One region of the Serratia sp. NPDC087055 genome, then DNA from elsewhere that is predicted to be linked to it. Evidence: predicted binding sites of a transcription regulator. Region 1 holds the regulator's gene; each other region holds the start of a gene.
The links. The regulator CRP, encoded in region 1, controls carbon source genes, mostly activating them, when cyclic AMP is high. The targets are predictions, from matches to a motif close to ATGTGANNNNNNTCACAT.
Positions count from the first base shown of each region.

Region 2: a site for CRP is predicted at 1,101-1,118, ahead of deoC (deoxyribose-phosphate aldolase). Genes of this name have one in related genera too.
Region 3: a site for CRP is predicted at 1,304-1,321, ahead of serA (phosphoglycerate dehydrogenase). Genes of this name have one in related genera too.
Region 4: a site for CRP is predicted at 739-756, ahead of idnO (gluconate 5-dehydrogenase). Genes of this name have one in related genera too.

Region 1 covers NZ_JBJDOG010000006.1:204,905-207,111, reverse strand. The annotation lists gene ACI2J2_RS21835 (OsmC family protein) at 1-93, opposite strand, end outside; gene crp (cAMP-activated global transcriptional regulator CRP) at 473-1,105, shown strand; gene ACI2J2_RS21825 (YccS/YhfK family putative transporter) at 1,160-2,207, shown strand, end outside.
Region 2 covers NZ_JBJDOG010000002.1:298,593-300,799, forward strand. The annotation lists gene ACI2J2_RS15190 (NupC/NupG family nucleoside CNT transporter) at 1-967, shown strand, start outside; gene deoC (deoxyribose-phosphate aldolase) at 1,341-2,120, shown strand; gene deoA (thymidine phosphorylase) at 2,190-2,207, shown strand, end outside.
Region 3 covers NZ_JBJDOG010000007.1:181,496-183,702, forward strand. The annotation lists gene serA (phosphoglycerate dehydrogenase) at 1-1,108, opposite strand, end outside; gene rpiA (ribose-5-phosphate isomerase RpiA) at 1,434-2,090, opposite strand.
Region 4 covers NZ_JBJDOG010000001.1:217,349-219,555, forward strand. The annotation lists gene ACI2J2_RS01030 (substrate-binding domain-containing protein) at 1-554, opposite strand, end outside; gene idnO (gluconate 5-dehydrogenase) at 823-1,587, shown strand; gene idnD (L-idonate 5-dehydrogenase) at 1,612-2,207, shown strand, end outside.

The DNA of each region.
Region 1 (2,207 bases):
GTCGCCCGCATTGCCGTCCATCAACACCTGATGGCCAGACGCGGATTCACCCAGAAACGTTAACCCTTCCACCCACTTAACTCTTGCCTGCATACTGGTCACTCCGGTTAATTTCTTAAAATCAGGGTACGCTTTCGCATAGAAACTGGCAACGGAACCTGATGCTAATCATGCTGAAGCGAGACAACACAAGACACCCGCCTCACTCTGTGCTACAAACAGAGCCGCAATAAATCTTTCCGGGACACTGATTTCAGGGAAACTCCCAGGGAAAGGCTCCTTTACCGGTATGTTAACAGAATGTAGCTTGCAGCTCTCCCGGCAAGTTAATATGCTAGAGCGACAGCGTATATTTATGACACGCCTCAAAATCTGCTGATAGCCACCATTAAAACAACGGCGACAACAGGTTTTACAGGGAACTCTGACCCCTGTGACACAAGGCAGCGATAACAACAGAGGATAACAGCGAATGGTTCTCGGCAAACCGCAAACAGACCCTACTCTCGAATGGTTCCTGTCTCATTGCCATATCCACAAATATCCATCCAAAAGTACGCTGATTCACCAAGGTGAAAAAGCCGAAACGCTTTACTACATCGTCAAAGGCTCCGTCGCGGTGCTGATTAAGGATGAAGAAGGTAAAGAGATGATTTTATCCTACCTTAACCAGGGGGATTTCATCGGCGAGCTTGGATTATTTGAAGAAGGTCAGGAGCGTAGCGCCTGGGTTAGGGCGAAGACCGCCTGCGAAGTGGCTGAAATTTCCTACAAGAAATTCCGCCAGTTAATTCAGGTCAACCCGGACATCCTGATGCGCCTGTCAGCCCAGATGGCAAACCGTCTGCAGATAACATCTGAGAAAGTGGGTAACCTCGCCTTCCTGGACGTTACAGGCCGTATCGCGCAAACACTGCTGAACCTGGCGAAACAACCTGATGCCATGACCCATCCTGATGGTATGCAGATTAAAATTACTCGTCAGGAAATTGGCCAAATCGTCGGTTGTTCACGTGAAACCGTTGGCCGTATTCTGAAAATGCTTGAAGATCAAAACCTGATCTCCGCCCACGGCAAAACCATTGTCGTTTACGGCACGCGTTAATCACTGAAAAAACGGCGCGATGATTCGCGCCGTTTTTTTATGCCCCAAGTCATCATGTGGCGCAGACTGATTTACCACCCGGAAGTCAACTATGCACTGCGGCAAACGCTGGTGCTGTGCCTGCCAGTGTTACTCGGCCTGTTGATCGGCCAACTGCAATACGGCCTATTATTTTCCCTGGTTCCTGCCTGCTGCAATATTGCCGGGCTAGACACCCCTCACAAACGCTTCTTCAAACGTCTGATTGTCGGTGGCTCTCTATTTGCACTCAGCAGCCTGCTATTACAGCAAGCATTACTTTGGCACTTGCCGTTGCCGGTGTTGATGCTTGGCCTGGCACTGCTTCTCGGCGTCAGCGGTGAAATAAGTCCGTTACATGCCCGCCTGTTGCCCGCCTCGCTGGTTGCCGCCATTTTCTCCCTCAGTATGGCCGGTACAGTTCCGCTTTGGCACGCACCGCTGCTATACGTCGTGGGTACCGCCTGGTACGGGCTGTTTACCTGGTTTTGGTTCACGCTGTGGAAAGAACAACCGATGCGCGAATCGCTCAATCAGCTCTATTTGGAACTGGCGGACTACTTTGAGGCCAAATATTCGCTGCTGACCCAGCATACCGATCCACAGACCGCATTACCGCCACTGTTGATACGCCAGCAAAAAGTGATGGATCTGATCACCCTGCTGTATCAGCAGCTTAACTTTCTACCGCACGCCAGTAACCTCGAACAAAAGCGCCTACAGCGTACTTTTCAGGTCGCACTGGATCTGCAGGAACACATTACCGTCAGTCTACATCTGCCGGAAGAAGTGCAAAAACTGGTGGAGCAAAGCCAGGCCGAAGCCATCATCCGCCGCAATGCACAGGTGATTGCCGGCCGGCTGCGCACGGTGGCACACGATATTCTCTATCACCAGCATTCTCAGCGTTTCAATATGGACAATGAACTGGCGGCACTAGAGAAAGTGGCAGCGCAGCACCCGGATAACCCCGTTGGGCAGTTCTGTTACTACCATTTCAGCCGTATTGCCCGTCTGTTACGCACCCAACACCCGCTTTACCGACGCGATCTGATGGCCAACCAAAACCGTTTGCCGTTCTGGC
Region 2 (2,207 bases), on a different contig from region 1:
AATCGTGTTCTTCTCCTCGCTGATTGCGGTGCTTTATTACCTCGGCATCATGCAACTGGTGATTCGTATTTTGGGGGGTGGTTTGCAAAAACTGCTGGGTACTTCACGTACCGAGTCGCTGTCTGCAACCGCCAACATCTTCGTTGGCCAGACCGAAGCCCCGCTAGTGGTACGTCCCTATATCGCTACCATGACCCAGTCTGAATTGTTCACCGTGATGTGTGGTGGCCTGGCCTCGGTCGCCGGTTCAGTGCTGGCGGGTTACGCCCAGATGGGTGTGCCGCTGGAATACCTGATTGCCGCGTCGTTCATGGCAGCGCCGGGTGGATTGCTGTTTGCCAAGCTGATGGTGCCAGAAACCGAAAAAACCCACGATAAAGACGATGCGATGAAGCTGATCGCCGAAGAGGATCGCCCGGCTAACGTGATCGATGCGGCGGCTTCCGGTGCGGCTTCGGGCATGCAATTGGCGCTGAACGTCGGTGCGATGCTGTTGGCGTTTATCGCATTGATTGCGTTGTTGAACGGTATTCTCGGCGGTATTGGCGGTTGGTTCGACTATCCGCAACTGTCGCTGGAACTGATTCTGGGTTGGGTATTCTCACCGATCGCCTTCCTGATTGGTGTGCCATGGCATGAAGCGATGACTGCCGGTTCGTTTATCGGCCAGAAGATTATCGTGAATGAATTTGTCGCCTACATGAACTTTGGCGCTTACCTGCGTCCAGACGATGTGGTTGCGGCTGACGGGCTGCAGGTGCTGTCTATGCATACCAAGGCCATCATTTCCTTTGCACTGTGCGGCTTCGCCAACCTGTCATCGGTGGCGATCTTGCTGGGTGGCTTAGGCAGCATGGCGCCAAACCGTCGTCACGATATTGCGCGTTTCGGTCTGAAAGCCGTGGCTGCCGGTACGCTCTCCAACTTAATGAGCGCAACCATTGCCGGGTTCTTCTTGGCACTGTAAGCCAGGTTCTGTCTTGCCCTGGCGCAACATGCTCTATGGCAGGACTCCGCCTATACTCTAAGACGGGCACAGATGCTGTGCCCGTTGTCTTTGTCCGTTTCTTTAGCGAATTTGTGAACGATATCGCGTTATTTTGTGATGCTCTTCACATATAATTCCGGCCTGTTACAGTGTTATTTCATATAGTGTGACTGTGAGCGCGAATCGCCCCGGGCGATCGTGTTCAAATAGCTATTACTGACCCTACACGAAACGAAGGGTCATGCGCGGTGAGAAGGATCTCAGTGGCCGCCGTGGGAGCTCTGTTCCCCAGCGCTGTCTTCAAGGAACCAAGTCCGCTCGCCAACATCCAGGTTCTCAGTTGGAGAGTTTTATGACCGAACTAACCGCAGCAGCGCAACGTGCGCTGACCTTAATGGATTTAACCACGCTGAACGATGATGACACCGACGAGAAGGTGATCGCGTTGTGTCATCAGGCGAACAGCCCGGCAGGCCATACGGCGGCCATCTGTATTTACCCGCGTTTTATCCCTATAGCGCGTAAAACGTTGCGCGAACAGGGGACGCCGGATATCCGCATTGCGACTGTAACCAATTTCCCGCATGGCAACGACGATATCGACATCGCGCTGGCGGAAACCCGTGCGGCTATCGCCTACGGTGCTGATGAAGTGGATGTGGTATTCCCTTATCGCGCGTTGCTCGCCGGTAATGAGCAAGTGGGATTTGAACTGGTAAAACAGTGCAAACAGGTCTGTCAGGCGGCTAATGTCCTGCTGAAAGTGATCATCGAAACCGGTGAGCTAAAGCAGGCGAATCTGATTCGTAAGGCGTCGGAGATTGCCATCAAGGCCGGTGCTGACTTTATCAAAACCTCTACCGGTAAAGTGCCCGTCAACGCGACGCTGGAAAGTGCTGAGCTAATGATGTCGGTGATCCGCGATATGAATGTCGCCAAAACCGTGGGCTTTAAGCCGGCCGGTGGTGTTCGTACGGCGGAAGATGCGCTGCATTATCTGCAACTTGCCGATCGTATTCTGGGTGAAGGCTGGGCCGATGCGCGTCATTTCCGCTTCGGGGCGTCCAGCTTGTTAGCCAGCCTGCTGACGACGCTGGGCCACAGTGCCGAGACGTCCGGTAGCGGTTACTGATCGATTACGTCGGCAAGGCGCGATACGGCGCCTGCCTGCACCCTACATTCGCTAAAACAGGGGGATGCCTTGTTCCTGGCACAAGAA
Region 3 (2,207 bases), on a different contig from region 1:
GCGCAGCAATGTTCACCCCTTCTTCCGCGAAAATCTGGTTAATTTGCGTCAGTATGCCAGGGCGGTTTTCATGAATATGCAGCAGACGGCTTACGTTAGCACTGTGTGCAGGCAACGACACTTCAGGGAAGTTGACCGCAGACAGCGTCGAGCCGTTGTCGGAGTATTTCGCCAGTTTGCCCGCGACTTCATCACCGATATTTTCCTGCGCTTCCTGAGTCGAACCGCCAATGTGCGGGGTCAGGATCACATTATCGAACTCGCACAGCGGTGAGTTAAACGGCTCGCTGTTGGTAGCTGGCTCTTCCGGGAACACGTCAATCGCCGCGCCGGCTAAGTGTTTGCTGGCCAGGACGTTACACAGCGCAGGGATATCAACCACTGTGCCGCGTGAGGCGTTGATCAGAATAGAACCTGGCTTCATCAGCGCCAGCTCTTCTGCACCCATCATGTTCTTGGTCGACGGAGTTTCCGGCACGTGCAGCGTCACTACGTCGCTCATGTTGAGCAAATCGGACAGGTGGCGAACCTGCTGTGCATTGCCTAATGGCAGCTTGTTCTCAATATCGTAAAAGAACACTTTCATGCCCAGGCCTTCGGCCAGGATGCCCAACTGGGTACCGATATGACCGTAGCCAATAATTCCCAGCTTCTTACCACGCGCTTCAAACGAGCCAACGGCCAGTTTTTGCCATTCACCCCGGTGCGCTTTGGCGTTAGCGGACGGAATACCGCGCAGCATCAGCAGCAGTTCGCCCAGCACCATTTCGGCCACGGATCGGGTATTAGAGAAAGGTGCGTTAAACACCGGAACGCCGCGTTTGGTCGCCGCTTTCAGATCAACCTGGTTAGTACCGATACAGAAACACCCCACCGCCACCAGCTTTTCTGCGGCAGCGAAAACCTCTTCGGTCAGATGCGTACGCGATCGGATGCCGACGAAGTGAGCATCGCGAATGGATGCCTTAAGCGATTCGGTGTCTAACGCACCTTTGTGATATTCAATGTTGGTATATCCGGCTGCCAGCAGATTATCTACCGTGCTCTGATGAACCCCTTCCACCAACAGGAATTTAATCCTGTCTTTCTCCAATGATACTTTTGCCATTTACCCGACCCTATGTTCAGACTTCAGAAGCGGCTGTTGTCAAACAGCACCCATCCAACATAACAAAAATAACGCAGGCGGCAATACAAACGATTGCCCGCCCGTCAGTACAAGGCTCAGGGTTGTCTGCGGTTTCTGGTAGAAAATGCCATAGGGAAAGAATTAGACAGGAGCTTCGTGGAGCTAACGCTCATAATGTGACATATGTCACCAAATTTGGCGCTTTTAATAAAAGATATTTTAGCCAGTGAATTATTCGGTCTGGTGGGATCCAAGATCCTATACCACAGGGGCACTGCCTGCTGCGCCCCTGCGGAGAGATTCTTTATTTGATGACTTTCACACCCTCAGGTGTCCCAACCAGCGCCACATCGGCACCACGGTTGGCGAACAGACCGACAGTGACAACGCCGGCAATACCGTTAATTTTATTTTCCAACGCAATGGCATCGACGATGTTCAGGTTATGTACATCGAGGATCACGTTGCCGTTATCGGTCAGTACATTCTGGCGATACTCTGGCAGACCGCCCAGTTTCACCAGCTCACGTGCGACGTAGGAACGCGCCATCGGGATCACTTCCACGGGCAACGGGAATTTACCCAGTACGTCGACCTGCTTGGTCGAATCGACGATACAGATAAACTTACGCGCAATGGCGGCAATGATTTTTTCACGCGTCAGCGCAGCGCCGCCGCCTTTGATCATCTGCATCTGGCGGTTGATTTCATCGGCCCCATCGACATAGATATCCAGCGAATCCACTTCATTGCTGTCGAACACGTGGATGCCGAGGCTTTTCAGCTTGGCCGTGGAAGCGTCAGAGCTGGACACCGCCCCTTCGATTTGGTGCTTGATCGAGCCGAGTGCATCAATAAAATGGGCGGCGGTCGAGCCCGTGCCAACACCGACGATGGTGCCTGGGGTAACGTAATCCAGCGCTGCCCAGCCAACCGCTTTTTTCAGTTCATCCTGCGTCATAATATGTCCCTTGCCTCTGTACGAAAACGTGTGCGTATTATAGGGTAAATCGCTATTTTTCACTCAGGCAGGATCACACTTCTTTGCCCTAAGCCGCATTTTTAGGCGCATCGCGGC
Region 4 (2,207 bases), on a different contig from region 1:
GCACCAAAATAAACCACCTGACGTTTTCCGCTGGCAAGCAGCGCTTCTGTCATGTCATAACCGGCCTGATAGTTATCGAACCCCACGGCAATCCGCCCCTCCGGGGCTTCAAGATCCATCACCTGCGCTACCGGGATTTTTGCTGCCGCCAAGTATTTCTCTGCCCGTAATGTGTGCTCAGAATCTGTCAGAATCAGCCCCGCGATGGGGTAGGCCAGCAGTTGGACGATGTGCTCTTCCTCTCGTTGGCGGCTGTAATCATAGTTCACCACCAGGGTCTGATAACCGTGTTCCAGCGTAATGGATTCGATACCGGCTAACAGGTCGGCAAAAATCTGATTGTTGAACGAAGGGATCAGGACGCCTATACGCGGTTTTTGCGTTGAGCGCGCTTCATCGCTGTCGGTGAAATTAACCTCTTTCATCACTTGGGCAATTTTCGCGGCGGTTTCTGCAGCCACCTTTTCTGGCGTGCGCAGATAGCGGCTGACGGTCATTTTTGTCACACCGGCGAGCAGCGCAATATCCTGCAGCGTGACGCGTTGGTTCTTCATTCTGATGCCTTAGCTGGGGGGCGGAAAGAGCCCGCATGATGTCATGTTAACAAATCGATCTGGCGATAACAATCCGCCTCATAAAGTATAAAAACTATATTTTTCAATAAACTATGTTGATGTGTTTTCTCGGCGGAATGCGTAGCTTCACGTTAAAGGTAACAGGTTTTAGTAACACTGTTTTAAGTGATCTCAATCACATTTTTGCTGGCAGCGATCCGCTGAGATAGACGCCTGTTCTTTCTGAATGACATGGCCGGGGTGCGTTATGAACAACTTGTTTTCACTGGATAATAAAAAAATACTGATTACCGGCGCTTCTCGGGGCATTGGCTTTCTGCTGGCTCGTGGGTTGGCGCAGTATGGTGCCCATATTCTGGTCAATGCGACCACTCAGGAAAATGCGCAACGTGCGGTTGAAGCGTTGCGACGCGAAGGTTTCCGCGCCGACGCCGCGGCCTTTGACGTGACCGACTCTCAGGCCATTCATGCTGCTATTGAGCAAATCGAGGCAGAGTGCGGTGGAATCGATGTGCTGATCAACAATGCGGGCATTCAGCGCCGTCATCCGTTTACCGAGTTCCCGGAAAAAGAGTGGGACGAGATTATTGCCGTCAATCAAAAAGCGGTCTTTATGGTCTCGCAAGCCGTGGCGCGCCATATGGTGCAGCGCCAAAGCGGAAAAATCATCAACATTGGCTCAATGCAGAGCGAACTGGGCCGTGACACCATTACACCCTATGCCGCGTCAAAGGGGGCGGTAAAAATGTTGACGCGCGGCATGTGTGTAGAGCTGGCGCGCTATAACATTCAGGTAAATGGCATTGCTCCGGGCTACTTCAAAACGGAAATGACCCAGGCGCTGGCGGACAATGCGGAGTTTACCGCGTGGCTGACCAAACGCACTCCGGCTGCCCGCTGGGGTGATCCGCAGGAATTGATTGGTGCTGCCGTATTCTTGTCATCAAAGGCATCCGATTTTGTTAATGGCCACCTGCTGTTTGTCGATGGCGGCATGTCCGCTGCGGTATAACCGCCTGCTTAATGGAAAATAATGATGAAAATTCAAACCCAATCCTGCGTGGTTAAAGGCAAATATGACGTCGCAGTGGTGGAGCAGGAGGTGGAATACCAAGGGACGGGCACGCTGGTGAAAATCACGCGTGGCGGTATCTGTGGGTCAGACCTGCATTACTACCAAGAAGGCAAGGTTGGCAGCTTTCAAGTGCGCCAGCCGATGGTGCTTGGCCATGAGGTGATTGGTGAGGTGGTGGCCAGTGATACTGCGCGACTGGCTGTTGGCCAAAAGGTGGCGTTGAATCCCAGCAAACCCTGCGGGCAGTGCAAATATTGCCAGGCGAACCAGCAAAACCAGTGTACCCACATGCGTTTCTTCGGCAGCGCCATGTATTTTCCCCATGTGGATGGTGCCTTCACCCAATACAAAGTGGTTGATAGTGCGCAGTGCATTGCCTTTGACGCCGATCGCGATGAGAAGGTGATGGTGTTTGCTGAACCTTTGGCCGTCGCGATTCATGCCGCAAAACAGCCAGGGGAGGTAAACGGCAAAAGGGTGTTTGTTTCCGGTGTAGGGCCGATCGGGTGCTTACTGGTGGCTGCATTGAAGGCACTGGGCGCCAGCGAAATTGTTTG